One region of the Mesorhizobium sp. WSM4845 genome, then DNA from elsewhere that is predicted to be linked to it. Evidence: riboswitches for the same ligand, from Rfam matches in the RefSeq annotation. Region 1 holds a riboswitch; each other region holds the start of a gene.
The links. A riboswitch is a leader RNA that binds a small molecule or an ion and turns the genes downstream of it on or off. The one in region 1 is predicted to bind cobalamin.
Positions count from the first base shown of each region.

Region 2: another riboswitch for cobalamin. It lies ahead of AC0L2C_RS29130 (CbtB domain-containing protein); the one in region 1 lies ahead of AC0L2C_RS07530 (aromatic ring-hydroxylating oxygenase subunit alpha).
Region 3: another riboswitch for cobalamin. It lies ahead of AC0L2C_RS29305 (DUF1636 family protein); the one in region 1 lies ahead of AC0L2C_RS07530 (aromatic ring-hydroxylating oxygenase subunit alpha).
Region 4: another riboswitch for cobalamin. It lies ahead of AC0L2C_RS20045 (ABC transporter ATP-binding protein); the one in region 1 lies ahead of AC0L2C_RS07530 (aromatic ring-hydroxylating oxygenase subunit alpha).

Region 1 covers NZ_JBVVQA010000004.1:319,142-326,462, forward strand. Annotated here, with positions in the region: gene AC0L2C_RS07515 (molybdopterin-dependent oxidoreductase) at 1-580, shown strand, start outside; gene AC0L2C_RS07520 (FAD-binding oxidoreductase) at 577-1,323, shown strand; gene AC0L2C_RS07525 (FAD-binding oxidoreductase) at 1,333-2,463, opposite strand; gene AC0L2C_RS07530 (aromatic ring-hydroxylating oxygenase subunit alpha) at 2,487-3,734, opposite strand; cobalamin riboswitch at 3,848-4,050, opposite strand; gene AC0L2C_RS07535 (DUF680 domain-containing protein) at 4,558-4,764, shown strand; gene AC0L2C_RS07540 (DUF680 domain-containing protein) at 4,832-5,056, shown strand; gene AC0L2C_RS07545 (DUF680 domain-containing protein) at 5,131-5,367, shown strand; gene AC0L2C_RS07550 (ABC transporter ATP-binding protein) at 5,557-6,669, opposite strand; gene bglA (beta-galactosidase BglA) at 6,695-7,321, opposite strand, start outside.
Region 2 covers NZ_JBVVQA010000036.1:25,429-32,749, reverse strand. Annotated here, with positions in the region: gene AC0L2C_RS29155 (glycosyltransferase family 4 protein) at 1-207, opposite strand, end outside; gene mgtE (magnesium transporter) at 599-2,011, shown strand; gene AC0L2C_RS29145 (MerR family transcriptional regulator) at 2,148-2,534, shown strand; gene AC0L2C_RS29140 (methyltransferase family protein) at 2,635-3,141, opposite strand; gene AC0L2C_RS29135 (heparan-alpha-glucosaminide N-acetyltransferase) at 3,138-4,130, opposite strand; cobalamin riboswitch at 4,517-4,726, shown strand; gene AC0L2C_RS29130 (CbtB domain-containing protein) at 4,764-4,943, shown strand; gene AC0L2C_RS29125 (CbtA family protein) at 4,959-5,723, shown strand; gene cobU (bifunctional adenosylcobinamide kinase/adenosylcobinamide-phosphate guanylyltransferase) at 5,746-6,243, shown strand; gene cobO (cob(I)yrinic acid a,c-diamide adenosyltransferase) at 6,245-6,859, shown strand; gene cbiB (adenosylcobinamide-phosphate synthase CbiB) at 7,170-7,321, opposite strand, start outside.
Region 3 covers NZ_JBVVQA010000036.1:60,751-68,071, forward strand. Annotated here, with positions in the region: gene AC0L2C_RS29280 (NADH-quinone oxidoreductase subunit D) at 1-715, opposite strand, end outside; gene AC0L2C_RS29285 (NADH-quinone oxidoreductase subunit C) at 725-1,324, opposite strand; gene AC0L2C_RS29290 (NuoB/complex I 20 kDa subunit family protein) at 1,333-1,914, opposite strand; gene AC0L2C_RS29295 (NADH-quinone oxidoreductase subunit A) at 1,905-2,270, opposite strand; gene AC0L2C_RS29300 (winged helix-turn-helix domain-containing protein) at 2,606-3,805, shown strand; cobalamin riboswitch at 4,077-4,279, shown strand; gene AC0L2C_RS29305 (DUF1636 family protein) at 4,318-4,752, shown strand; gene cobW (cobalamin biosynthesis protein CobW) at 4,749-5,786, shown strand; partial or broken gene AC0L2C_RS29315 (cobaltochelatase subunit CobN) at 5,805-7,321, shown strand, end outside.
Region 4 covers NZ_JBVVQA010000017.1:97,959-105,279, forward strand. Annotated here, with positions in the region: gene AC0L2C_RS20035 (bifunctional helix-turn-helix transcriptional regulator/GNAT family N-acetyltransferase) at 175-1,110, shown strand; gene AC0L2C_RS20040 (AraC family transcriptional regulator) at 1,210-2,043, opposite strand; cobalamin riboswitch at 2,309-2,512, shown strand; gene AC0L2C_RS20045 (ABC transporter ATP-binding protein) at 2,600-3,412, shown strand; gene AC0L2C_RS20050 (ABC transporter substrate-binding protein) at 3,409-4,356, shown strand; gene AC0L2C_RS20055 (FecCD family ABC transporter permease) at 4,386-5,402, shown strand; gene AC0L2C_RS20060 (PAS-domain containing protein) at 5,850-6,287, shown strand; gene AC0L2C_RS20065 (putative bifunctional diguanylate cyclase/phosphodiesterase) at 6,265-7,321, shown strand, end outside.

The sequences.
Region 1 (7,321 bases):
GCCCCCGACGGATGCGGATGCGCGTATCCCGCCGGGGCAATATCTCGAGCAAGGGTTTCCGGTGCTGTCGGCCGGGCCGACGCCGCCTGTGCGCACCGAGGACTGGTCGTTCACGCTCAAGCACGGACCGCGGCCGATCAAGACGTGGAACTGGACAGAGTTCAACGCGCTGCCTTTGACCAAGATGACCCGCGACATCCACTGCGTCACCGCGTGGACCAAGTTCGACACGGCGTGGCAAGGCGTGCTGGTCGACGATATTCTGGCGGATGCCGGTATCGAGCCACCGACGGCCTTCACGCTGGCGCTGTCCTTCGACGGCTATACAACCAATGTGCCGACGCAGGATCTCACTGCCGGCAAGGCGATGGTGGCGCTGCTTTACGAAGGCAAGCCGATCACGCCGGACCATGGCGGCCCGGCGCGGCTGCTGGTTCCGCATCTCTATTTCTGGAAGTCGGCCAAATGGCTGAACGGCCTGCAGTTCACCGAGCGCGACGAGCCCGGCTTCTGGGAGCTGCGCGGCTATCACATCTATGGCGACCCGTGGCGCGAGCAGCGCTATACGGGCGATCCATGAGCGACGTGCCGGCGGCGCAGTCGCCCTGGCAGACGGTGACCATCGCCCGCATCGAAAAGCGCACGCCGCGCGTCACCAGCTTTTTCCTCCAGCCGTCGCGGCCCTTCGCCTATCGTGCCGGGCAGCATGTCGATGTCAGGCTGACGGCGCCGGACGGCTATCAGGCGCGCCGCTCCTACTCAATCGCCTCGGCGCCGGAAGCCGGCGAGACGATCGAGCTGGCGATCGAAAGGCTCGATGATGGCGAGATCTCGCCCTTCTTCCACGATATCGCGGCGGTTGGCGACGAGGTCGAGTTGCGCGGACCGCTCGGTGGCCACTTCGTCTGGTCCGACAGCGACGGCGGCCCGCTTCTGCTGGTCGGCGGCGGGTCCGGCGTGGTACCGCTGATGGCGATGATCCGCCATCGCGCCGCGCGCAGATCGGCGGTGCCCGTGGCATTGGTATTTTCCGCACGGGTCTGGGACGAGGTGATCTTTCGCGAGGAGCTGATCGACTTCCACGATCGTCGGGACGGCTTCGATCTGGTGTTGGCGCTGACCCGCGAGGCCGCCCGGCGCCCGTCAGACTATTCGCGGCGGGTCGATGCCGCGATGATGGAGCAATCGATGCTGCGGCTGCCCGCGCCGCCAAGGTTCGCCTTTGTCTGCGGCTCGAATGCCTTCGTGTCGGCCGCCGCCCAGGCGCTGATCGATGCCGGCGTTCCGGCAAGCCTCATCCGCACCGAGCGCTACGGGGTTTAAGCTCCCCGGTCAGGCGTCGATCTCGAGCGCCGTCAGCGGCTTCGAACAGCAGGCAAGGATGAAGCCGTCGTCGATCTCGTGATCGAGGATGCCGCCATTGTGGCTCATCTCGACCGTGCCCGAGACCTTTTTCACCTTGCAGGTTCCGCACAGGCCGAACTCGCAGGCTGCGGGGATGCGTACGCCCGAAGCGCGCGCCGTCTGCAGCACGGTCTGGCCGGCAACGCATTCGGCATCAATATCCGAAAGCGAAAAGCGGATCGGCGTTGCGGCCTCGGCAGGTACCTCGATGCCGCCCTCTGCTGGCCCACCTTTTGCCGGCCCACCCTCTGCCGGCGAACCGAACGGGGCCGGAATTTCCTCCACCGCCGGGGCCGCAAAGCTCTCCTGATGGTAGTTGGCCATGTCGAAGCCGGCCGCCTCCAGCATCTGCCGCACGGCGCGCATGAAGGGGTCGGGGCCGCAGCAGAAAATTTCGCGCTCGCGAAAATCGGGCGCCAGCAGCGGCAGCCGTATCGCGTCGATCCGGCCCATATGGCCGAACCAGCCCTCACGGCTGGACCGCTCCTCGATCATGAAGCCGAGCGTCAGGCCCGGCATGCGGCTGCCGAGCAGCTCGAGTTCCTTGCGGAAGATGATCTCCTCGGGCTTTCGCGCGCAGTTGACGAAGCCGACATCTGTCCATGGCGCGCAGTCGTTCAGCCAGCGCAGCATCGACATCATCGGCGTCACGCCTGAGCCGGCCGAAATGAACAGATACTTGGCCGCTGGATGACTGTGCAGCGAAAAGTCGCCCGCCGGCCCATAGGCCTTCACGTGAACGCCGGGCTTCAGATTGTCGAACATCCAGCGGGTGCCGAGGCTGCCGGCCTGCGCTTTCACCGTCACCGCAATCGAGAACGGCCTCGACGGCGAGGACGACAGCGTATAGGTCCGCATCATCGGGCCCTCGGTGGTCGGCAGTTCCAGCGTCACGAACTGCCCCGGTCTGTAGCGGAACCAGGTCTGGTTGTCAGAGCGGAAGGTGAAGGTCTTCACGTCAGGCGCCTCGTCGCTGACGCCGATGACTTCCAGCACCTGGAGCCTGTCGTTCCAGGGCGCCATCTCGTCGAGATGGCGGTAGAGGCCAAGGTCCGTCATCGCATTCATCCCCTTGACCTCGTTCAGGCGACGCTGCGCAGCGCCGGCCGCCCGGCCTCGGCAAGGCGCGGCCCGATGAAGGAGGCGTACCATTCGACGAACTGGATGACGCCGCCCTCATGCAGTTCCGAATAGGGGCCGGGCTCATAGGCCGGCGACAGGATGCCGAAGGCGTTTTCCTCGACAATGCGACGGTCCTGGTCGTTGGTCTCGGTCCAGACATGGGTGAGTTCGACGAGGTCGTAATCGACGCCTTCGACCGCGTCCTTGTGGACAAGCCATTTGGTGGTGACGGCCGTTTCCGTGGCACTGATCGGCAGCACGCGGAAGGTGACGGCATGATCACCGAGGATATGGTTCCAACTCGTCGGATAGTGATAGAGCAGCAGCGAGCCGATACGGTCGGTCGAAACGCTGTCGGAAAGGTTCTTCTTCACCGCGCGTCTTCCCGTCATCGTATAGCTGACGGCGTCGCGCAGCAGCGGCGCGCGGGTGGCGCGATACTGCCCGGCCGGATCGATGCGGAACTTGCTCGGCAAGCCCGCCGCCTCGCATTTCGCCCAGTGCGCGAGCATCTCTGGATCGCTGTCGGCGCCCTGCACGCCGGTCACGGTCGGCGCTTCCGGGAATGTCTTGCAGAGTTCCGGATGGTTGCCGGCGCAATGGTAGCACTCGCGGTTGTTCTCCCAGACGAGCTTCCAGTTGCCATTCTCGACGATGGTCGATTCGAATGCGATTTTTGCCTCGCGCAGCCGGTGCGGCAGCAGGTAAGGCTCGATCATGGCGCGCATCGGCGCGAAGTCGGCCGGCTCGTTGGCCAGGCAGATAAAGATGTAGCCGGCAACGCTTTCGCAAGCCACCGGCTTCAGGCTGAACTGGCTCTTGTCGAAGCCGTCTGCCATCTGGCGAGCAAACAACAGCCGGCCGTCCAGCTCGTAGGTCCACTGGTGATAGGGGCAGACCAGCTTCGCCGCAGTGCCCTTGTCGGCATTGCAGACACGGCTGCCGCGATGCCGGCAGGAATTGTGGAAGGCATTGATCTTGCCTTGCTGGTCGCGGACCAGCACGACCGGATAGTCGCCGATCTGGGCGGTGATATAGCTGCCAGCTTTCGGCAACTCGCAATCGTGGCCGATGAACAGCCAGTCGCGATACCAGATCAGCTCCATGTCGAGCTTGAAGAAATCTGGATCGGTGTAGAAGGGCTGCTCGAGCGAATAGCCTTGCCTGCGGCCGTGCAAGAGCCTCAGCATGTCGTTGCGCGCGTCCATGTCCTGTCCTCGTGTAAGGACTGAACTGGTGGTGATGGAGGGAGGACCGTTTGCACGCCGGCGACAGGGCCGGACGTGCATCATCCACCTCTTGACCGCCCACCGCGATCAGTCGAGTCTGAAAATCTCGGGCTGGTTTCCGGGCTCTGGAGTGTCCTTGCGGACTCGTCGCGACACCTTCCCAGGCTTGTGGCCCAGTGGTCTCCCGTTGCGACTTGAACTCCACCACCGTTGCGGGGGCAGCGCCGGGTTCTGACCGGCTTCCCAATTCTCCGCTTCGTCGTCACCAAGCGGCACCTGAGATGGCGTGATCTAATCATGCCGGCCGGCTGACTGCCGGCATGAAAGCGACATCGTATCCATGCGGCGCGACACCGCCGGCGAAACCTGCAGGTTTATATCTGCAGGGCTGAAACCCCACTTTGTCGGCGGCCATTGTCGGCTGCCGTGACATCGAATCCGACCCGCGGCGGAGACCAGGAAGGTTAACAGTTTACAAAAGTGACTATTAGCCGCTTCTAAAATCGAACCGAACGGTTCGTTTCTGTTGACAATGCGTACAGCATGCTGTGAACGCAGATCCGCCAATCCGTCAAATCATGAATGGCTAATTTTGAATAAGATATTGAAAACGAACCATAAAACTATGGTAGTAGATGCCTCTGGTACAATTTCAAGGTGTAGATTCTTGGTCCACACGGAACAACTTCGTGATTGGAATCCGCCGAATGGCCTTCCCACATCGGGGCTGTCCGAACGACGCGCGCATCCTCCCAAGACACGCCGCTAGACGGACTGAAGACTAAGATACTGGAGTACTAAAATGAAAAAGATCGCTCTTGCTGCCGTCGCCGCTCTGGCCATCACCGGCAGCGCCTTTGCCGGCAGCGACCATTATGGGTCCAACGCCGCCAACCAGCCGACTGCTTCGGTCGACAGCTCGTATACGGCCTCTGTCCAGACGCCGGCTCACGCTGAAAAGCAGCCCGTTGGCCAGGGCGCCGACCGCAACCTTTTCGGCAACAATTAACAGCTGGTCCCAAACAGCAAAGTGGCGGTCCGCCGCTCGGGATCTGAGGAACTCAGGAGTATTTGAAATGAAGAAGCTCATTCTTGCCACCGCCGCCATTGTGGCCATCTCCGGCAGCGCTTTTGCCGGCAGCGACAACTTTGGATCGAACGGCGCCAACCAGCCGGCCGCTGCGGTCGACAGCAACTCGTACACGGCTTCGATTCGGAGTTCGGCTTCGGTGCAGAATCCGGTTCTGGCTGACGAGAAACCCGTCAACGGCAGCGACCGTAACCTGTTCGGCAACAACTAACAGTTCGTTCCAACAGCGGCGGCGGCATTTGCCCGCCGGGCTGGCGGAACCAAGAAAATCCAGGAGTTTTGAAAATGAAGAAGATCGTTCTTACCGCCGCCGCGCTTTTGATTGCTGCGGGCGGCGCTTTTGCCGGTAGCGACAACTTTGGCAGAACCGACATCAACAAGCAGGCGACCATCAACGTCGACAACACGCAGACTTCTTCGGTACGCAATACCGGCTCGCCGGTCTACAAGCTGCTCAACTCGTCGGGCGACGTACAGAAGTCCGCCCCGCAGGGCAGCGACCGGAACCTGTTCGGCCGCTAGCGCATCGGCCCGAAAATCGGTTCCGATTCTCGGAAAGCACGATGCGCAGGTTTAAAGTGTTGGAGCGTACCTTTGTGCGTCCACTTGGACGCACGTCGCACTAACAGCGACCGGAACGCACAAGAGTGGCGGCTTGCCCGCCGCTCTCGTTTTTGGGTCACCAAACATCCATCAGTTCGGCTGCTGCTCTCAGGCTGCCTTTGCTTCCGCTTTGTGGAGCGTGAATGAATGTCCGTCGGCATCGAAAATATGCAGGTCGCCGGCATCGGCATTCAAGCGCAGCGCAGCGCCGCGCTTGACCCCGACATTGCCTGGCAGCTTGGTGACCAGCGGCAGGTCGGCGCGGCCGATGTCGACATAGACGAGCTGGACCTCGCCGAGTTGCTCGACATAATCCACCGTTCCCTCGAAAAGATAATCCGCACCGGTGGCGATCGTCAGATCTTCCGGCCGCACGCCGAAGCTCACCGCAGCGCCCGTCGCCGACGCCGGCGTGGCGATCGGCACCGTCGCCTTGCGCCCGCCGACATGACTGACGATGGTCGGGTCGCCTGATTTGTCGATCGTCGCCGGCAGGATGTTCATGGCCGGCGAGCCGATGAACTGGGCGACGAACAGATTGCCGGGTCTCTTGTAGAGCTCCATCGGCGTGCCGACCTGCTCGATATGGCCCTCCTTGAGCACCACGATGCGGTCGGCCAGCGTCATCGCCTCGACCTGGTCGTGGGTGACGTAGATCATCGTTGTAGCAGGCATCGATTCCTTGAGCTTGGCGATCTCGATGCGGGTGGCGACGCGCAGCGCCGCGTCGAGGTTCGACAGCGGCTCGTCGAACAGGAAGACCTTGGGGTTGCGCACGATGGCGCGGCCGATGGCGACGCGCTGGCGCTGGCCGCCCGACATCGCCTTGGGCAGGCGGTCGAGATATTTGGTCAGCTGCAGGATTTCCGCCGCCTGGCGCACCCGCTTGTCGATCTCGGCCTTGCTCTCCTTGCCGATCTTCATCGAGAACGCCATGTTGTCGTAGACAGTCATGTGCGGATAGAGCGCATAGGACTGGAACACCATGGCGATGCCGCGCTTCGACGGCGGCACGTCGTTCACCACCTCGCCGTCGATCTTGAGCTCGCCGGAGGTGATTTCCTCAAGCCCGGCGATCGACCGCAGCAAGGTCGACTTGCCACAGCCCGAAGGGCCGACGAAGACGATGAACTCGCCCGACTTTATGTCGAGGTCGATGCCATGGAGAATGTTGAGATTGCCGTATGATTTCTTCACTTGCCTTAGCGTGACATCGGCCATGGGTTCCCTCCAGTGAATTGCAAATTCAGTCGATACGCCCGAACCAGGCGCCGTAGCCGCCGAGGCGGATAAAGCCGGCGTCAGTCTGTCCCGAAAACCCGTGCCCCGGCAAGGGCTGCAGCGAGCGTCCGCCGAGATTGACTTCGGCCGGTCGGCTGCCGAGATTGAAGGCGCAGACGATCTGCTCATTGCCCTCGCGGCGCGTGAAGGCGACCGTATCGCCCTGGCTTTCGATGAACTCGATCTCGCCCTTGGCCAGCGCCGGATACAGGTGGCGGAAAGCGAGAAAGCGCCGGTAGTGTTCGAGCAGCGAGTTGTCGTCGCCCTGCTGCACATCGACCGCCTGCGAAAGGTGCTTGGCAGGCACGGGCAGCCAGGGCTTTGCCGTGGAGAAGCCGCCATTGCCGTCGGCGCCATTCCAGACCATCGGCGTGCGGCAGCCGTCGCGGCCCTTGAATTCCGGCCAGAACCGGATGCCGTAGGGGTCCTGCAGATCCTCGAATTGCAATTCCGCTTCGCCAAGACCGAGTTCCTCGCCCTGGTAGATGCAGACCGAGCCGCGCAGCGACATCAGCAGCGCCGAGATCACCTTGAGATAAGCGGTCTGGTCGGCCTCGCCGGCCGCCCAGCGCGAGGCAGTGCGCATCACGTC
Region 2 (7,321 bases), on a different contig from region 1:
GGCCACTTCATCGACAGGAGGCTGGTCTTCAAATCGTCGCGTCCAGATATCGACGGCATAACCCAACTGGGCCAGCTTTTTGGCAAGTTCCAGGACATAGACCACCTGTCCGCCGGTATCGGCCGCGCCCAGTGGCGGGTTGGCTGCTACGTAGCCGTGGGTTGAAATGAGAGCAATTCGAGGTATCGCCGCATCCGAGTCCGGCATCTGTATCCTTCTCTACGATTGATCTGCGCACGCCGCAGCATGCACAAGTTGGGTTATATAAGGTTTCCAGCCGCCATCCGCAAATGTCGCCAGGCGGCCGCCAGGCTGGTGGCACGTCGGTGAGAATATTGACTCCGCCCGCAATGGTAGCCCCCAGAGACGCCGATAGGGAACATACCGAGGAGCCTCGGCGCGACGCTTATGGGAGAGCCGAAGACGTTGTGCGATTGGTGGATGATTGCGCCGGCTGACATCGACTTCGAAATCTGACGGACGCTGTAGCAATTTGACGCTGCTCATGATCCTTTCTGGAAATCGATTCCGATTTTCATGGTCATGCGCTAGACCTGACACGCAGCTTTTCCGGAATTCAGAATGGCGGGAGGCGCTTGTGGAAGGCCAGGACGAACAGACGACCGGCGCCAGGACCGCTGAGGACAGCGCCGACATCTATGGCGAGGATGGCGCCATTCTGTCGTCGTTCCTTGCCCAGATCGGCGCCGCGATCGCCGATCGCGACACGCTGACGCTAAAGCGTGAAGTCGACGACCTGCACCAATCGGAACTCGGCGACCTGATCGAGGCGCTTCATCCAGAACAGCGCCGCGCGCTGGTCGAATTGTTGGGCGCCGACTTCGATTTTTCCGCGCTGACCGAGGTCGACGAGGCTATCCGCCGCGACATCGTCGACAGCCTGCCCAACGCCCAGATTGCCCAGGGGGTGCAGGACCTCGATTCCGACGACGCGGTCTACATTCTCGAGGATCTCGAAAAGGAAGACCAGGACGAGATCCTGTCGCAACTGCCGTTCACCGAGCGGATCAGGCTGCGCCGCTCGCTCGACTATCCCGAAGAGACCGCCGGCCGCCGCATGCAGACCGAGTTCGTCGCGGTGCCGCCATTCTGGACGATCGGCCAGACCATCGACTACATGCGCGAGGACAACAACCTTCCCGACCGCTTCAGCCAGATTTTCGTCATCGATCCGAGCTTCAAGCTGCTCGGCGCCATCGACCTCGACCAGATCCTGCGCACCAAGCGCTCGATCAAGGTCGAAGAGGTGATGCATGAGACCAGGCACGCCATTCCGGCGACGATGGACCAGGAAGAGGCGGCACGCGAATTCGAACAATACGACCTTCTCTCCGCTGCCGTCGTCGACGAGAACGAGCGGCTGGTCGGCGTGCTGACCATCGACGACGTGGTCGACGTCATCCAGCAGGAAGCCGAGGAGGATCTGCTGCGCATGGGCGGTGTCGGCGACGAAGAATTGTCGGACAGCATCCTTTCGACCTCGCGCTCGCGCGTTCCGTGGCTGCTCGTCAACCTTTTGACGGCGTTCCTGGCGGCCTCGGTGATCGGCCTGTTCGACCGCACGATCGAGCACATCGTGGCGCTGGCCGTGCTGATGCCGATCGTCGCGGGCATGGGCGGCAATGCCGGCTCGCAGACCATGACGGTCACGGTGCGGGCGCTGGCGACCAGGGACCTCGACATCTACAACGCCGGCCGCATCATCCGCCGCGAGATGGGGGTGGGATTCATCAACGGCATCATCTTCGCCATCCTGATCGGCATCGTCGCGGCCGCCTGGTTCCGCGATCCCAATCTGGGCGGCATCATCGCCGCGGCGATGATCATCAACATGTTCGTGGCCGCACTGGCCGGCATCCTGATCCCGCTGCTGCTCGATCGGTTCAAGATCGACCCGGCCGTGGCTTCGGCGGTTTTCGTCACGACCGTCACCGACGTTGTTGGCTTCTTTGCCTTTCTCGGCCTCGCCACATGGTGGTTCGGCGTGTGAGCGACGCCCACTCAATTGACTTTTACGTAAATGCCATGCGAGATTTTGGAACAGCCTCTGGCCGATTCTGACACGCGTGCGGATAGCGAGGCCGCATGGTTGGAACTCGTAGCGCGGCCGGGCATTTGGAGTGATGATGCGGGAATATTATTCGATAACCGAACTGACCCGCGAATTCGATGTTTCGACGCGGACGCTGCGCTTCTACGAGGACGAGGGGCTGGTGCAGCCGGTACGGCGCGGCCGCACGCGGCTGTTTCGCCCGTCGGACCGGCACCTCATCCGCCAGATCATGCGCGGCAAGAGGCTCGGCTTTTCGATCAACGAGATCCGCGAAATCATCCAGATGTACAAGGAGCCGCCCGGCGAGGTCGGTCAGCTCAACCTGATGATCAAGCGCATCGAGGAAAAGCGCGAGGATCTGCGCCAGAAGCGCCGCGACCTCGAAGAAACCTTGGCTGAACTGGACCAGGCCGAGGAATCCTGCGTCGAGCGGCTGGTGGAGCTCGGCGTCAACACCTGATCGGCCTTTTTGATAATTCTACTCTGGGGGCCAGCCAGCGTGGCTTTCTGCGCTTCCGGTGCTCACCTACTCAAATGTACGCTCCGCTCCGGTTGCCGCCTCAAATCCAGCGGCGCACCCTTTTTGCGTAATCCCGGTATTTCTTGCCGAATTTCGTTGCCAGAACTTTTTCCTCGCCCTCGATCGCCATTTTCTGCGTTGCGAAGGCGGCGATGATCGCCAGCGGCAGGAACCATACGTTCCCCGAGATAAGGGCAACGCCGATCATCAGCAGCGTGTTGGCCAGATAGATCGGATTGCGGCTGACGGCGAAGGGGCCCGATGTAACCAGATGGTCCGGCACGGCGTTCGGGTGGAGCGTCGTCTTTGCCCGGATCATGATGCGGATCGCCGTGAACCAGAGTGCGACGACGCCGAACAATGCCACCCAGCCGGCCGCGAACAGGATGTCGCCCAAAAGGCCGCCGATCCATGGCAGCGGATAAAGCAAGCCAAGCGCGATGCTGACGGCGATGGCCGCGACATAGATCAGCGGCGGCCACGGTATAAACCCCGGTTTCTGCTGTCCCGGTTTCTGTTGGCCCGGTTTCTGCTGATGGTCGGTCATTGTGCTCCTCCCTCCATCAAAGTGCCGTCGGCCTTGGCAGTGCAGGCGCCGGCGAGCTCGTCGAGATGCGCCTTCCATTCCGCAGCCTGGTCGTTGCGGTAGAGCCGATCAAGCGTGGCCTCGCCCTCGAGCGTATCGAGCATGCAGACACAATAGCTGCTGCAGAACTCCGTGTCGCGCGATTGCTCGCACGATGCCTGGCATTTTTTCAGGAAGGTGACCTGCCTGGTTTCGACGGCTGCCGGCATGACTTGCGAAATCAGCCAGACCGAGCCGATCAGCACCGGCTGGTGGATCAGATAGAAGGCGAGGCTGTGCCGGCCGATAAAGACCAGCGGATTAGTCCAGCGGCCGGGCGTTAGGCCCGCCAGCCGCGTCAGCATGCCGGAGGCGAAGGCAAGCTTTGCCGCTGCGATGCCGGCAAGCACAGCGCCGAACCATGGAAACAGCGGGACATAATCGTTGGAGCGCGGGTTGGTTGCCGACAGGCCGACCCACCACAGGGCCGGATGATCGAAGATCTCGGACCTGAGGTAGAGCGGCGCGGTGATGACGAAAGCTGCGACAACCAGCGTCAGCAGCGCCGGCAGCCGCAGAAACGCCAGGCCGAGCAGGCTGGCGAGCGCGATCTCGTGCAGGATGCCGAAGAAGATGAAACTGTCGGGTGTGGCAAGCCTGGTGGCGGCCGATATGGCGAGCGCCGCCCCGCCGACCATGGCGAAGCGTTTCCAGAAGCCGTTCCAGCGGATTTGCTTGCCATGGGCGAGGAACAGGCTGACGCCGACCAGGAACAGGAAGGTCGAAGCGATGCAGCGCGCGTAGAATTTCCACCAGCCAAAGGCGGTCAGGCCGGGATCGGTGTAGCCGAAGAATTCGAGATCCCAGGTGAAATGGTAGCTCGCCATGGCAAGCAAAGCGATGCCGCGGGCGACGTCGATGGCGATGATGCGCCTGGATCGGTCCTGAACGGCCGGCGTAGGAATGGTCATGGTCTCGCAATTCTGATTCAGTGCTGCAAGACGACTATCATGGTTGCCCCGGACAAAAGAAGACAGGGCCCATTGATGCCCAGGGCTTAGGCTAAAGCGCCGTATGCCGCTCGCAGCCAGTGGTCGAGGCCGGCGCCGCCCCTCATTGCCCTGCCGGGCATTTCTCCCCGTAAACGGGGCGAAAGAAGCTGGCCGCAATGCCGGCGCCCTTCTTGCAACGCTGGTGATTGGCGAAACCATCGATGACAGCGCCCCGGGGCAGCGCGGACGATCGGCTTTCAACCTGTCAAGATCGCGGCGTCGAGGAACCAAGCTGGTCTGCCGGCACGGCGCATTCGCGCTGCTAGCTGGCGGAATTTGGTTTGCCGGGCGCGGCGATTCTGCCTATAGTCGCAGCCGTCGTCGGTTCCGTTTTGGAACCAAGAGGGAATGCGGTAGGGGCAAAATTCGCCCGATGCCGTGGCTGCCCCCGCAACTGTGTGCGGTAGTCCTCTCCATATGCCACTGAAGATTTTCTTCGGGAAGAGCTTCTTCGGGAAGGTGGGGAAGGGCGCTGATCCGCGAGCCAGGAGACCTGCCGGCGACAGGAGAACTGACTTCTATGCCCTCGGGTGGAGGGCGAAAGGACAAGACATGAATACCGCTTCCGTCTCGCTCGGCGCTTCCGTTTCCTCGCAGTCGCGCTTTGTGCAGTTGGCGCTTGCTGCATTTCTCGGCGTTTTCGTCATGGGCTTTGTCGGCTTCTCGCATATCGATGCGGTCCACAATGCCGCTCACGACTATCGCCATTCGATGGGCTTTCCCTGCCACTGACGAGGGGCTGACACCATGACACTGTTTCGCAACGTCGTGTTCATCGCGGCGATCGCAGGGCTAGTGGCCGGCGTCGTTCTCGCCTGCATGCAGGCCTACGCCACCGTGCCACTGATCCTCAAGGCGGAAGTCTACGAACAGGCCGGCGGTGGTCACACGCATGACCATGGTTTGTCGCCGGCCGCAGCAGGCAGCAATGCCATGAGCAGCGCCGTGCCGGCTGAAGCAGCCACCGCGGAAGAGGAAGGCTGGGCGCCGGCCGATGGCTTCGAGCGCTTCGCTTTCAACGTCGTTGCCAACGTCGTCACCGGCATCGGCTTTGCGCTGATCCTGGTCGCCGCTTCGGAATTCGCCGGCGGCATCGGCAATTGGCGACAGGGCCTGTTCTGGGGCCTTGCCGGCTTCGCCGTGTTCACGCTGGCCCCGAACCTCGGCCTGCCGCCCGAACTGCCGGCGATGCCGGCGGCCGATCTCGCCCAGCGCCAGATCTGGTGGACGGCGACCGTGGTGGCGACGGCTGCCGGTCTCGGGCTGCTCGCCTTTCGCAAATCGCTGCCGCTGGCCCTCCTTGCCGTAGCGTTGATCGTCGCGCCGCATATTGTCGGCGCGCCGCAGCCCGAAAGTTTCGAATCGCCGATCCCGGAAGGCCTGCACCACCAGTTCGTGGTGGCGGTGACGCTGACCAATCTGGTGTTCTGGCTGGTGCTCGGCGCTGTCGTCGGCGTGGTGCGCGGCCGCTTGACCGGCGCCGCAACCGGCCTGCGCGACAGCCTTGCCTGATCGCGCTGCTCCAGGCAGCAAGCTGACCCTGGTCGTCGGCGGTGCACGCTCGGGCAAGAGCGCGCATGCCGAAAGCCTGGTGAAGGCCTGTCCGGCGCCGTGGACCTACATCGCCACGGCGCAAGCCTATGATGACGAGATGCGCGAACGCATCGCGCTGCACCGGGCGCGGCGCGGCGACGGCTGGACGACGATCGATGCGCCGCTCGATCTCGTCGGCGCGATCGGGGCGCTGCGTGACGGCCGGCCCGTCCTGATCGACTGCCTGACGCTGTGGCTGTCCAACCATATGCTGGCCGAACGCGACATTGAGGCCGAATGCCGAGGGCTGGCGGATGTGTTGTCGCGGCCGCGCGGGCCGTGGTTCGTGGTTTCCAACGAGGTCGGGCAAGGCATCGTGCCCGACAATGCGCTTGCCCGCCGGTTTCGCGATGCCGCCGGCCGGCTCAACCAGCAGGTCGCCGCCGTCGCCGGCACGGTGCTGCTGATGGTGGCGGGACTGCCGCTCAAGGTGAAGTGATATGACCGATATCGACGACAGGGACGAGCAACGCCACCGCGCAAAGATGGCCAAGCGCAAGGCGGTGCAGGACGCCGAGGTCGCGGCCAAGACGGTCAAGAAGGGACTGCTGATCGTCAACACCGGGCCCGGCAAGGGCAAAACCACTGCCGCCTTCGGGCTGGCGCTGAGGATGCTCGGCTACGGCAGGCGCGTCGGCGTCGTCCAGTTCATCAAGGGCAAATGGCATACCGGCGAGAAGGACGCCTTTGCCGCTTTCGGCGACCGGGTCGTCTGGCACACGATGGGCGAGGGTTTTACCTGGGAAACGCAGGATCTGAAGCGCGACATCGCCGCCGCCGAGGCTGCCTGGGCCAAGGTGCTCGAGCTGATGGCCGATCCATCGATCAGCCTGCTGGTGCTCGACGAATTGAACATCGCGCTGCGCTACGACTATCTCGATCTCGACACGGTGGTGGCGGCGCTGAAGGGCCGCCGCGAAAACCTGCATATCGTCGTCACCGGCCGCAACGCCAAGCCGGCGCTGGTCGAGGCGGCCGATCTGGTCACCGAGATGGGCGTAACCAAGCATCACTTTTCCGCCGGCGTGAAAGCGCAGCAGGGCATAGAGTTCTGAGGTTTCGTTCGCGCGAGGGACAGGGCAATGCTTCGGGCAGACGATGCATCCAACTCATGTTGAAATGGCTAATCGTCGATCTCTGCGCCGCCCCTCATTGCCCTGCCGGGCATTTCTCCCCGTATAGTGACGGGGAGAAAGGACGACTTCGCAGAGGATTTCGCCAATGTCCAGCGTTGCGTAAAGGGTGCTGAGGGTCGCGGCAAGCCCCTTCTCCCCGTCACTATACGGGGAGAAGGTGCCGGCAGGCGGATGAGGGGCAGCGCCAACCTGAAGCGATTGCCCTGAAGCAGCACATATTTGTTCGACGTCACGCAACGATTACGATCACCGACAGCAAGCCGAACAGTCCCATCAGCAGAAAGTCGGCAACCTGATAGAGTCTTAGCGCTCGTCTGATGTCCACGCTCTCGACATCGCGGCGGCCGCCTTCGCCCATGAACGCGTCGTCGACCATGATGC
Region 3 (7,321 bases), on a different contig from region 1:
ATTCGTAAGGCTGCGACTTGCGCAGATCCCAAGCGACACCGGAGCCGCGCACCATGACGCCGGAAAAGCCCCAGGCCCAGGCGTCGGCCAGCGAGACGGTGCCGATGTCGACATTGCGCTGCTTGAAGATGCGGTTGCCGGTGAGCAACGCGTCGAGGTCGTCGAGCGATTTCAGGAACGGGTCGATCCACGTGCCGATATCCTCGACCAGCTGCTGCGGCAGGTCCTGGTGGACGCCGCCGGGCCGGAAATAGGCGGCATGCATGCGCGAGCCGCTGGCCCGCTCATAAAACACCATCAGCTTTTCGCGCTCGACAAAACCCCATAGCGGCGGCGTCAGCGCGCCGACATCCATTGCCTGTGTCGTCACATTGAGGATGTGCGACATGATGCGGCCGATCTCGCAATAGAGCACGCGGATCAGCTGGCCGCGCTTCGGCACCTCGATGCCGAGCAACCGCTCGGCGGCCAGCGCAAAGGCATGCTCCTGGTTCATCGGCGCGCAATAGTCGAGCCGGTCGAGATAGGGCACGGCCTGCAAATAGGTCTTGGCTTCGATCAGCTTCTCGGTGCCGCGATGCAACAGCCCGATATGCGGATCGACGCGATCGACGACTTCGCCGTCCAACTCAAGAACCAGCCTCAAAACACCATGCGCTGCAGGGTGTTGAGGTCCAAAGTTGATGTTAAAATTGCGGACGGAGGTTTCAGCCATTCTGGCGTCTCAATTCGTCTTGGCTTTTTCGTCGCCTGGAAGGACGTAATCCGTCCCCTCCCAAGGGCTGAGAAAATCGAAATTGCGGAATTCCTGTTTCAATTCCACCGGCTCGTAGATGACCCGCTTGGCCTCGTCGTCGTAGCGCACCTCGACGAAACCGGTCAGCGGGAAATCCTTGCGCAGCGGATGACCTTCGAAGCCGTAGTCGGTCAGGATCCTGCGCAAATCGGGGTGGCCCGAGAACAGCACGCCATAGAGATCGTAGGTCTCGCGTTCGAACCAGTCAGCGCCCGGAAACACACCGGTGATCGACGGCACCACCGTCTCCTCGTCGGCCTGGACCTTGATGCGGATGCGAATATTCTGCTTCGGCGACAGCAGGTGATAGACGACATCGAAGCGCTTGGCCCGCGATGGATAATCGGCGCCGCAGACGTCGATGATCGAGATGAACTGGCATTTTGGATCGTCGCGCAGGAAGCTCACAACCTCGATCAGATCCTGCGGCTCGACCGAGATGGTGAGTTCGCCATAGGCAAGCACCGCATCGCCGATCCGGCCGCTCAGCTTCTCGCCGAGATAGGTCGAGAGTTCATTCAGGCTCATCATCCCGCTCACCGCTCGATCGTGCCGGTGCGGCGGATCTTCTTTTGCAACAGAAGGATGCCGTAGAGCAGCGCTTCCGCGCTCGGCGGACAGCCGGGCACATAGATGTCGACCGGCACGACGCGATCGCAGCCGCGCACCACCGAATAGGAATAGTGGTAGTAGCCGCCGCCATTGGCGCAGGAGCCCATCGAGATGACGTAGCGCGGCTCCGGCATCTGGTCGTAGACCTTGCGCAGCGCCGGCGCCATCTTGTTGGTCAGCGTGCCGGCGACGATCATGATATCGGACTGGCGCGGCGAAGCGCGCGGCGCAACGCCGAACCTCTCCGAGTCATAGCGCGGCATCGAGGTATGGATCATCTCGACCGCGCAGCAGGCAAGACCGAAGGTCATGAACATCAGCGAGCCGCTGCGCGCCCAGGTGATCAGCGCCTCGGTCGAGGTGACGAGAAAGCCCTTGTCGGCAAGCTCGTTGTTGATCTCGAGGAAGAAGGGATCATTCGCCCCCACCGGCTTTCCGGTGCTGGGGTCGAGAATGCCTTTTGGCTTCGGCGCGACGAGCGTGCCGGAATTGTCGCTCAATCCCATTCCAGCGCTCCTTTCTTCCATTCATAGGCAAAGCCGATGGTCAGCACCGCCAGAAACACCATCATCGACCAGAAGCCGAGCATGCCGATCTGGCCGAAAGACACTGCCCACGGAAACAGGAAGGCCACTTCCAGATCGAAGATGATGAACAGGATCGACACCAGGTAGAAGCGGATGTCGAACTTCATGCGGGCATCGTCAAACGAGTTGAAGCCGCATTCATAGGCGGAAAGCTTTTCCGGATCGGGATTGCGGTAGGCCACCAGGAAGGGTGCTGCAAGCAGCGCCAGGCCGACGACCAGCGCCACGCCGATGAACAGGACGATGGGCAGGTACGAACTCAACAATGCGTTCATGCTGCAGCTTTCCGTTGGCGGCCAATCCACTCTGATTACAGCACCGGACCCACTTGCGGAAGCGTGACAGTTTAACCACTGAACCGTTTTAGGGGGCTCTATGCTGCAACGCGGCGAGGGTTAGCGCAGGGCTTTCGGTGAAGCAAGTCAAACCTTGTTCAAAACACGGTGCTCGACGGCATATCCGGAAAAACTGGTCCGATCCGCTCCTGTTTGATTTCCTTCACTGTTTACTCCACTTTTCTCTCCTGACATGGATGCCGCCAAAACCCTGCTAGCATGGCGCGGAATCATCGCTCCCACCTTTGGTCAAACGCCGACAGAGTGCCGTCTGCATGAAGGAAAAAATCTCGCTCGCCATGGCCCGGCGCATCGCGCTTGCCGCACAGGGGTTTGCCGATCCTCGCCCTAACGGCACGCCCGATCGCCGCCATCTGGCCCGTGTGCTTGGCCGGACCGGTCTGCTGCAGATCGATTCCGTCAGCGCGGTGGTGCGTGCCCATTATATGCCGCTCTATTCGCGGCTTGGCCCCTACCCGCTCGCCCTGCTCGACAACGCCGCCGTGACGCGCAAGCGCAAAGTCTTCGAATATTGGGCGCACGAAGCCTCCTTTCTGCCGGTCGAGACCTATCCGCTGATGCGCTGGCGCATGGAACGGGCCGAACGTGGCGAGGAAATGTATAACGGGCTGGCCAAGTGGGGCCGCGAGCGCGCCGCCTACATTGAAGATATTTATCGCGAGGTCCTCGAACGCGGCCCGATCGCCGCTTCCGCCCTGGAAGGCCAGAAAGGCTCCGGCGGCTGGTGGGGCTGGAGCGACGCCAAGCACGCTTTCGAATGGCTGTTCTGGGCCGGCCGCATCACCACGGCGTCACGTCGTGGCTTCGAGCGGCTTTATGATCTGCCCCAGCGCGTGCTGCCGCCGGAAATACTTGCCCTGCCGGTGCCCTCGCCTGAGGATGCGCACCGCGAATTGCTGCGCATCTCCGCCCGCGCCCACGGCGTCGCCACAGCAGGCGACCTGCGCGACTATTTCCGCCTCTCTCCCGCTGATATCAAAGGCCGCATCGAGGAACTGGTCGACGGCGGTGATCTTTTGCCGGTTCGGGTCGAAGGCTGGAGCAAGCCCGCCTATCTTCACAAGGACGTTCGTTTTCCGCGCAAGATCGAGGCGCGCGCCTTGCTCGCTCCGTTCGATCCGGTTGTCTTCGAACGGACGCGTACGGAAAGACTGTTCGACTTCCGCTATCGCATCGAGATCTACACCCCTGCTGAAAAGCGCCAATACGGCTATTATGTGCTGCCGTTCCTGCTCGGCGAAAGGATCGTGGCGCGCATCGACCTTAGGGCTGACCGCCGGGCCGGCGTGCTGCGCGTCCATGCCGCCTATGCCGAGCCCGGCGCGCCGCCGCAAACCGCCGCCGAACTTTTTGAGGAATTGCAGTTGATGCAAGGCTGGCTCGGGCTCGAACGCATCGAGGTGACGCCTGCGGGGGATCTGGGCCATGCGCTGGCGGATGTCGCGGTTTCGTGAGGGTTGCCGATGTCGGCGCTGCCCCTCACCTGCCTGCCGGCATCCTCTCCCCGTATAGAGACGGGGAGAGGGACGCTGTCATCGATGGTTTCGCCAATCGCCAGCGTTGCAGGAGGGGGCGCCGCCGTTGCGGCCAGTTCTTTCTCCCCGTCACTATACGGGGAGAAATGCCCGGCAGGGCAATGAGGGGCAGCGCCGACTTCGAAAATTGCTCTGAAGCGTTTTCCCTCGCCGTGTCGGAAGCATGCGTTGACACGACTGCCTCCACAAGCCTAAATCCGGTTCAGACGGTCTCCTCTCGGCAAAGGGAGGAGCCAAGAGGGAATGCGGTGCGAAATCCGATTTCAAATCCGCGGCTGTCCCCGCAACTGTAAGCGACGAGCCAAGGCCGATAACCACTGGGAAAATCCCGGGAAGGCGGCACCAAGGCGATGACCCGCGAGCCAGGAGACCTGCCGTCTAGGACATAAGAATCCGATCGCCTGGCGGGTTTTCCGGGCAAGGAGCCTGATTTGGAACGCGACAGCAGTTTTTCGGCTGAGACAGCGGGCGTATTGTCCGGCGATGATGATGCTCTGGCCGACGTCACCGTGATCGTCTGCGCCTCCTGCCGTGACGAGACCGGCTCCGACGGCCATCCCCGCGCCGGCGAATTGTTGGCCGAAGATACGCGCCGCGCCGCCTCGGGCGAAAACATCCGTATCCGCAGCGTCGAATGCCTCGGCAACTGCAAGCGCCGCCTCAGCGCCGCTATCCTGCGCGACGGCTGCTGGAGCTATGTCTTCGGCGACTTGACCGCGACCAGCGGCGCCGATCTCATCACCGGCGCAAGACTCTTCGCCACCTCGACCGACGGCCTCATGCCATGGCGCGGCCGCCCCGATTGCCTGAAGCGCGGCCTCGTTGCCCGCATCCCTCCCCTCGACCTTTTGAAGGACCAGATATGACCACTTCCGTCTCGCGCGTGCCCTGCACCGTCGTCACCGGCTTCCTCGGCGCCGGCAAGACGACGCTGATCCGCCATCTGCTCGAAAACGCTGGCGGCAAGCGGCTGGCCATCATCGTCAACGAGTTCGGCGACATCGGCATCGATGGCGAGATTCTTAAGGGATGCGGCATCGACACCTGCCCTGAGGAAAACATCGTCGAGCTGGCCAATGGCTGCATCTGCTGCACCGTCGCCGACGATTTCGTCCCGGCGCTCGACCAGATCCTGTCGCTGACGCCCAGGGTCGACCATATCCTGATCGAAACCTCCGGGCTGGCCCTGCCCAAGCCGCTGGTCCAGGCCTTCCAGTGGCCGACGGTGAAGAGCCGGGTGACGGTCGACGGCGTCATTGCCGTGGTCGACGGACCGGCGCTGGCCGAAGGCCGCGTTGCCAACGACATGGACGCCCTGCAGGCGCAGCGCGCGCAGGACGAGACGCTCGACCACGACGATCCGGTCGAGGAGGTGTTCGAGGACCAGCTCGCCTGCGCCGACCTGATCATATTGTCGAAGAGCGACCTGATGGACGCCGCCGGCTCGGCCCGCGCCAATGCCGTCATCGGCAAGCACGCCGCCCGCGCGGTGAAGATCGTGCCGACCTCGCAGGGCAAGGTCGATCCCTCCGTGCTGCTCGGCCTCGGCCTTGCCGTCGAGGACGACATCGAGAACCGCAAGACCCACCACGACGACGAGCTCGATCACGAGCATGACGATTTCGACTCGTTCGTCATCGACATTCCGTCGATCGCCAATCCCGATGAGCTGGCTTTGCGTGTCGCCACGGCGGCGGAGGAAGAAAACGTGCTGCGCGTAAAAGGCTTCGTCGAGGTCGGCGGCAAGCCGATGCGACTGTTGCTGCAGGCTGTCGGGCCGCGCGTCAACCACTACTACGACCGCGCCTGGACTGCCGACGACGACCGCCGCTCGCGCCTCGTCGTCATCGGCCTGAAAGGGCTGAACCGCCCGGCCATCGAGCGTATTCTCGCCGGCTGACCTCAGGCACGAGCCGCTATGCACATCCTCACCACCACATCCGCCTCGCTCGACGATCTCGCCGAGCCTGTCGATCTCAGGCAGACGCCTGCGGATGTCGTGGCGCTGTCCTTCACCGACAGCGACCTGGCCGGGCTGGCGGCGGCGTGGCAGGCGGACGCGGATCGGCTGCCGTCGATGCGGCTGGCGGCTCTACGTGACCTGCGCCATCCGATGTCAGTAGACCTCTGGATCGACAGCGTCGCCCGGCACGCCAGGGTTGTTCTGGTTCGCATCCTCGGCGGTTACGACTGGTGGCGCTATGGCTGCGACCAGCTCGCCTCGACCGCCCGCGCGCACGGCATAAAACTGGCGCTGCTGCCCGGCGAATGCCGCGACGAGGATTTGCGGCTGATCGAAGGCTCGACGCTGCCGCGCCAGGAGCTCGACGGCCTGCTCGGCTATTTCCGCGAAGGCGGCCCGGAGAATATGACGGCGCTGGTGCGGAGGCTGGCAAGTCTCGCCGGATCAGACGTGGCGGTCGCGGAGCCGGTTGTCGTGCCGAAGGCGGGATTTTATGAGCCGGGATTGGGGGGCGTAGAAAGACCGGACTTTTCAAATGCCGGCGTTCCTTCGCGCCCCCCTCTGTCCTGCCGGACATCTCCCCCACTTGGGGGGAGATTAGCCGTCACTGACCGCATCGCGAATTCTGTAACGTCTAACGTTGACAACAGCGTCGATGACGGGGCGATCTCCCCCCTTGTGGGGGAGATGTCCGGCAGGACAGAGGGGGGCGCGAAGGAACGCGGCCTTGCAGCCATAGAATCCGCCCCCATCATCCCCATTCTCTTCTACCGCTCGATGCTGCTCGCCGCCGACGTCGCGCCGATCGACGCATTGTTTGAAGCGCTGCGGCAGCGCGGCATGGCCCCCGTGCCGATCTTCGTCTCCAGCCTCAAGGACCCGGCCTCGCTCGCCTTTGTCGAAACCGCGCTTGCCACGCTACACCCTGCCGCCATCATCACCGCGACCGCCTTCGCCTCGGGTGCTGAGCCCGGCGTCGAAACCCCGTTCGACCGCGCCGGCGTTCCTGTCTTCCAGGTCATCGTCGCGACGACACGCCGCGATATCTGGCAAGACAACCAGCGCGGCCTGGCGCCCGCCGACCTCGCCATGCATGTCGTCCTGCCTGAACTCGACGGCCGCATCCTTGCGGGCGCCGTTTCCTTCAAGGGCGAAAGCGAGGTCGATCCCGCATTGGCTTTCCGCGCCTTCGCCAACCGGCCGGAGCCGGACCGCGTCGCCCAGGTGGCGAACCGTGTCGAGGCGTTCGTGCGCCTGCAGCGCACGCCGAGCGAAAAGCGCAAGCTCGCCATCCTGATCCCCGACTATCCGAGCGCCCCCGGCCGCACCGGCTACGCCGTCGGCCTCGACGTGCCGTCCAGCGTGCTGGCGATGCTGCACGACCTGAGCGAACAGGGCTACGTCGTTGAAGGGATTCCGCAAACGCCGCGTGCATTGCTGGAGATGCTGGAGTCGGTCGATCAAGGGTTGGC
Region 4 (7,321 bases), on a different contig from region 1:
GCCGGACCTACGCTTAGCACTCACCAATGGCGAGTGCTAACGTGGCGGTGAGATAAGCCGGTGGCTGGCGAGAGTCAAGGCGCTGAGTGAGCTGATCGACAGCCGCAGCCTGCTTCGAACTGATACTTGACTGAGTCAACTAAATGGTTGATCTTGTGCGGGCAGGAGGATGCCATGACGATTCATCATCAACCCGGCAGGGAGCGGATCGATGCAGTGCGGGGCTTCAACCGCTTTTACACCCGCCAGATCGGGCTGCTCGACGAAGGGCTGCTGAAAAGCGCCTTCTCGCTGACCGAGGCTCGGGTGCTCTATGAACTGGCGCTTCGCGATGGCCTGACCGCCACCGATCTTGCGCGCGATCTCGGTCTCGACCCCGGCTATCTCAGCCGGTTGCTGAAAAAGTTCGAAGAGCGTGGCCTGGTCGAGCGCGTGGCGACGCAAGCCGATGCTCGGCGCTCGTCGATTGCGCTGACGCCGGCGGGAAGAGCGGCGTTCGCCCCGCTGAACCAGGGTTCGCACGATCAGGTCGCGGCCCTGCTCGACCGGCTTTCCGCACCGGAACAGGACCGGCTGGTCAAGGCGATGCAGACGGTGCAGCGCCTGCTGGGCGAGAGTGCAGAGCCCAAGGTCCCTTACATGCTGCGGTCTTTGCAGGTCGGCGACATCGGCTGGATCATCCATCGCCAGGGCCTGCTCTACGCGCAGGAATATGGCTGGGACGAAACTTATGAGGCGCTGGTCGCCGAAATCCTCGGCGCCTTCGTCAAATCCTACGATCCGAAATGGGAACGCAGCTGGATCGCCGAGCGGGAAGGGGAAGTCGTCGGCTCGGTCTTTCTCGTGCGCCAGTCGGACGCGGTGGCGAAGCTGCGCCTGCTCTATGTCGAACCCTCGGCGCGCGGTCTCGGCATCGGCAGGCGGCTGGTCGAGGAATGCACCGGCCTTGCCCGTGCCAAGGGCTACAAGAAATTGACGCTGTGGACCAACGACGTGCTCACCTCAGCGCGCCGCATCTACGAGGCGGCCGGGTTCAAGCTGGCCAATCAGGAACGCCACCACGCCTTCGGCAAGGATCTGGTCGGCCAGAACTGGAACCTGGAGTTGTAGCGTCTTTCCCCTCTCCCCTTGTGGGACAAGGGGAGAAGGCAAGATAAGGCGGAGCGCCGCGACACTAGTCTCCAACACAAGTTGAAAACTGGGCCATTCTCACCCTTTGACCGGTATCCAGATTTCCAGCCCGCCATTGCCGCTGCGCGGATCGAATTCGGGACCGTAGCGCTCGAATTCGGGCGCGTCGGCAATCTTGTGCCCGGAGGCCGGCAGCCATTTGTTCCAGATCGTGTTGACCGTGCGGCGGATGGTCGAGATGTGGTCACGATGGGCGAACACGGCGTATTCCTGCTCCGGCACGCGTACGCGCGAAAACTCCTTCGGCAGGTCCGAAAAGTCGGACACCTCGACGCCGGCGATATAGTCGAAATTGCCTGCATCGTCGCCGTTGACGCAGACGCCATAGGCGACGTCGCCGACCTCGCCTGCAATGTTGCCGATATAGGGGCCGAACCGCTGCCACTGCATCGGGATGCCGGCGCTGGTTTCGCAGCTGTAGCGCTCGCCGAGACCGGCGATGAGGAACGGCCGGCTGGTTTCGAAACGCGGCGGCTCGAGATTGGTGAGGAAGGACTGGTCCATCAGGATCGGCTCCACGAGATCGAGGTTTTTGAGTGAGCCTTGCGCGCGCACCAGTTCCGGCGTGGTGCCGAACTGGTCGCGGAAGGCGCGGGTGAAAGCCTCATGCGAGGCATAGCCGGCGTCGAGCGCGACCGAGAGAATGTCCGGTGCGCCGGCGGCGAGCCTGCGCGCCGCCTCGGTCAGGCGGCGAGAACGCAGGTAGCCCATCACCGAACGGCCTGTCGCCGCACCGAAAGCCCGCCTCACGTGAAAGCGCGACACGCCGCTGCTGTTGGCGACATCGTCGAGCGAGATGGCTTCCGGCAGATGGCTTTCGACGAACCACAGCGCTTTCTCGGTCGGGTTCATATGGCTCCTTGCTGTGGGACTGCGCATTGGCCAGGTCATGGTATCGCTTCCTGGTGGAGGCAGTTTGATCGAAATTGCGCACCGCGCAATGCGACGGTGGTCGGCAAGTCGAAGGCGTTGGGCGAAGCGCTTGACGGGAGCAGGCGTTGTCTTTTAAGTAGTAACGTTATTACATTACAAGATTCGGTATGCTCGTTCTGACAAGACCATTGCTCGCGGGGCACTCCGAACCCCGGAAACTTATTGCGCTGGGATTGGCGGAAAACTAGGGTGGCTGACTGATGGTCCCCAAGCCGAAAGGCGAGGGTGAAAAGGGAACACGGTGAGATCTTCGGATCGAGGCCGTGGCTGCCCCCGCAACTGTAAGCGGCGAGCAAAATCCGAAAATGCCACTGGCCGGCAAGGCTGGGAAGGCAGGATGGCGCAAGGACCCGCGAGCCAGGAGACCTGCCATCGCACGAGTTGACCGGACGGGGTGTGCCGGGAGGAGACGTGGACATCGGTCTTGTCGGCCGGTCCAGCTTCCTTCCGTCGCCATTGAGAAAGTGACGGTAAGTTGGACGCCTGCCAGCCTCTTCTTGAAGCGCGTGAACTGAGCGCCACGGCGAATGGCCAGCGCCTGGTCAGTGCGGTCAGCCTTTCGGTCGCGGCGGGAGACCGCCTCGCTATCATCGGTCCCAACGGCGCCGGCAAGACGACGCTGCTGCGCATGCTATGCGGCACGCTGCGTCCGAGCGCGGGAGATGTGAGATTTTCCGGACGCCGGCTGGAGACGTTTCCGGCCGCCGAGCGGGCGCTGCACATGGCAGTCGTCGGCCAGACCGATCAGCCCGATCCGCGGCTTGCCGTGATCGACTACGTCGGACTTGGGCGGGTCCCGCATGCCTGCTGGCGACGCAGGAGCGAGCAACGCGACATCGTCGTCGAAGCGCTTCGCAGAACCGGCCTGCTGCCGCTGCTCGGCCGCACGATCGGCTCGCTGTCGGGTGGTGAGCGGCAACGCGCCCAGCTGGCGCGCGCCATCGCCCAGGAGCCGAAAATCCTGTTCCTCGATGAACCGACCAATCATCTCGATCCGCGCGCCCGCAGCGAACTTCTCGAACTCGTATCGCAGCTTGGCATGACCGTCGTGGCGGTGCTGCATGATCTGTCGCTGGTCACGCCATTTGCCACCAGGGTCGCGGTGATGAACGAGGCCCGGCTGCAGGCACTCGCCGGTCCGCGCGAGGCGCTGACCAAGCAGTTGATCCGCGAGATTTTCGGCGTCGACGTGCTTCGGCTGCGCCATCCGACCGAAGACCGCGAACTCACGGTGTTCGAAGTCCCGAACCGTGCCTCTTCTGATCTAACCAAGGAGCAACATCCGTGAAACGCCTCGCACTGTCTTTTGCCTCTCTGCTGCTTGCCCAGACCGCCTTCGCTTTCCCGGTAACAGTCGACAGCTGCGGTACGCCGCTGACGTTCGACGCCGCGCCGAAGCGTGCCGTCATCCAGGATATGAACATGGCCGAGATGGCCTTCGCGCTGGGGCTGCAACCGTCGATCGTCGGCCTGACCGGCATCACCGGATGGTACAAGGTCGGTCCGGAATTCAAGGCCAAGCAGGGCGCGATCCCTGAACTTGCGCCGAAATACCCGGCGCTCGAAAACCTGGTCGCGGTCGAGCCCGATTTCTTCTTCGCCGGCTGGTATTACGGTATGAAGCCGGGCGGCGAGGTAACGCCAGATACGCTGGCGCCGCACGGCGTCAAGACGCTGGTGCTGACGGAAAGCTGCGTCCATCTCGACAACAACCGCCCCGCCGCCTCGATGGACCTGCTCTACGGCGACATCGAAAAGCTGGGCAGGATTTTCGGCAAGCAAGCCAAGGCGGAAAAACTCGTTTCAGGCTGGAAAGCGCAACTCGCCGATATCACGGCAAAGGCCGGCGACCGCGAGCGGACGCGGGTGTTTCTCTACGACTCCGGCGAAGACAAACCCTTCACATCAGGCAAGTTCGCGATCCCCAGCGCCATGATCGCCGCTGCCGGCGGCGACAACATCATGGCCGACATGCAGACGAACTGGGGCAACACGGACTGGGAAACGGTCGCTTCCCGCAATCCGCAGTTCCTGATCCTGCTCGACTACCAGGACGGCGGCGGTTACAGGAAACTGCTCGACTTCCTCAAAGTCCATCCGGCAATGAAGGAGACCGATGCGGTCAGGAGCGAGCGCTTCGTCGCGCTGCGCTATGCCGAGCTGACGCCCGGACCTGCTAACATCGAGGCGATCGGCAAGATCGCCAGCGCGATGCACCCGGAAGCCTTCTGAGCTTGCGCCACAGGGCGTTCGAATTGGCCATGGCAGCAGGAGCGGCAGCAATCGCCGCTCTTGCTCTGCTGTCGATCGCCTATGGATCGACAGTCATAGCGTTGAGCGACGTGATTGCTGCGCTCGGACATGCGGCCGGGCTGGACGGAGACCTCGTGCCCGGCTCAGTCGGCAATATCCCGGTCGCCAAGATCCCGGTTGCCAAGATTGTCGTCGATCTCAGGCTGCCGCGCACCATCATGGCGATCTGTGTCGGCGCAGGGCTGGGCGTCATCGGCGCGCTGCTGCAGACGGTAACCCGAAACGATCTCGCCGATCCATTCCTGTTCGGGCTGTCCTCCGGTGCCGCGGCCGGCGCTGTTTCCGTCATCACCATTTTTGGCGACCGTTTCGGCATCTGGACGTTGCCGGTTGCCGCCTTCACCGGCGGCATTTTGGCCGCCGGCATCGTGCTTTTGCTGGTTTCGCGGGTGAGGGGGCAAGGCCCCGAACGGCTGATACTGGCCGGGCTTGCCGTCTCGTTCATGTTCATCGCCCTGACCAACTATCTCGTCTTCGCCGGAGACCAGCGCGCCGCTCGCTCGGTTTTGTTCTGGACCATGGGCGGGCTCGGCCTAGCGCGATGGGACAATGTCGGGCTGGCTGCTCTTGGCGCGTGCACCATTCTTGCTTATGGCCTGTGGAACCATCGCAAGCTCGACGCCTTCCTGGCCGGCGAGAATGCTGCCGAAAGCCTCGGCGTGCCGGTTGTGCGGATGCGCAGGACGGCGTTTCTCGTCGCTGCCTTCTCGACGGCGATCCTGGTCTCGGTCGTAGGTGTCATCGGTTTCGTCGGGCTGATGATCCCGCATCTGTCCCGGCCCCTGGCCGGCCCGTTGCATCTGCGCCTGATTGCAAGCTGCGCCCTCTTCGGAGCGGTGCTGCTGCTAGCAAGTGACCTTCTGGCGCGCACGCTGCTGTCGCCGCAGGAACTGCCGATCGGCATCATCACCAGTTCGGTCGGCGCTTTCTTCGTGGTCACCATGCTCATTCGCAATCGTTCATGATGGGCTGCCATGCACACTTGCCGGCTTCTGGCACAATGCCGAGTCTTTGGACTGACCTCTGGGACCGGCGCAGCGCGCCGAACCGCCCGTCGAGATTTTCACCGGCAGGATCGGCCATCATGTGCGATGGGCCTGCACGAGATTGGCTCCACCTTCTCCCCTTGTGGGCCCCCTTGTGGGCCCCCTTGTGGGAGAAGGTGGCCGCGAAGCGGCCGGATGAGGGGTGCTCCAGCTTGGAACCGACAGCGCTCCGGCCAGCACCCTCAACCGTCTCGGCGCTGCGCGCCGATCCACCTTCTCCCACAAGGGGAGAAGGCAAGAACTGCGCCATGCCCCGGCATCGACCCGGTTCACATGCCATTAGTATATCTGGACCACTATGCGGTCGCTTAGCTTGCAGCGAGCTTTCCTTGCTTTGCGCCAGGCGCCGAACCGGAGGAACTGTGTTTGGTCACGAAATCATCGAGGCAAGCCGCCCAGGCGCCCGAATCGACCGAGCTTGCCACGCTGGCGAAACTGGCGGGCTCCTCGTACGAGACGCTCGAGCGCGAACTCAGGGCTACGATCGCAACACTCGAGCAACAGGCGCTGCGATTCGAGACGGCGATCGACAACATCTCGCAAGGCATCTGCTTTTTCGACGCCGCTGAACGGCTGATCCTGTGCAACCGCCGCTATGCGGAAATTTACCGCATCGCGCCCGAACACTTGCGCCCCGGCCGGACGCTGGGCGAAATCGTCGAACGCCGCATCGCTGCCGGGACATCCGCGATGGCCAGCGACGCTTATCTCGCATTCGCCCGAGCGGTCAATTCGGGCACGACCCTGGACCGCCAATCTCACCGACGGCCGGACAATTCAGATCTGCCATCAGCCGATGCCTGACGGCGGATGGGTGGCCACGCATGAGGACATAACGGAACTCACCGCCAATCGCCTGATCGTCGACGAGCGCATCTCGCTGCAAACGCTGATCGACTGGGTGCCCGACTACCTGTGGGTGAAGGACACCGAAAGCCGCTTCGTCGTCGCCAACAGGGCCATTGCTTCCGACAGCGGCAAGGCCAAAACCAGTGACATGATCGGTTTGACCGATTCCGATCTTCATGCCCCCGACCTTGCGCAGAAGTTTCGCGCCATCGAGCAAGGCGTGCTGCGCAGCGGACAGCCGATGATCGATGAGGAAGAGTTCGTTGTCGATGCGTCAGGCGCCGGCAAATGGTTTTCGTCGACGAAGGTGCCGTTGCGCAATGTTCAAAACGATATCTTCGGTCTGGTCGGCATCGCCCACGACATCACCGCCCGCAAGCAAGCGGACACCCTTCGAGACGGGCAGGCGCAGATACTGGAAATGATCGCGACGAGCGCCCCGCTCGAAGATGTGCTCGACTGCCTCATGCGCCTCGCCGAGTCTCAGTTGACTGGGATATTCGGTTCCGTCCTGTTGCTCGACAAGGATGGCAGCCACTTGCGGCACGGCGCCGCCCCGAGCTTGGCAAAGGCCTATACGAGCGCCATCGACGGGATCGCCGTCGGCCCCAAAATGGGATCCTGCGGAACCGCTGCCTACCGGCGCGAGCCAGTCATTGTCGCGGACATCATGCACGACCCGCTTTGGCACGATCACTGCGAATTGGCGGCGGCCTATGGCTACCGTTCGTGCTGGTCGACCCCGATCCTGTCGCACCAGGGCGCTGTGCTGGGCGCCTTTGCCATGTACTCGATGACCGTGCGCGAGCCGACCGCGGCCGAGACCCGGCTCATCGATTTCACGACGCGTATTGCCGGGATCGCCATCGAGCGCAAGCTGGCCGAAGATCGGATCCACTTCATGGCCAACCATGATGTGCTGACCGGACTGCCCAATCGCGCTCTGCTCGAGGACCGGCTTTCGCAGGCGATCCTCTACGCGCAGCGAT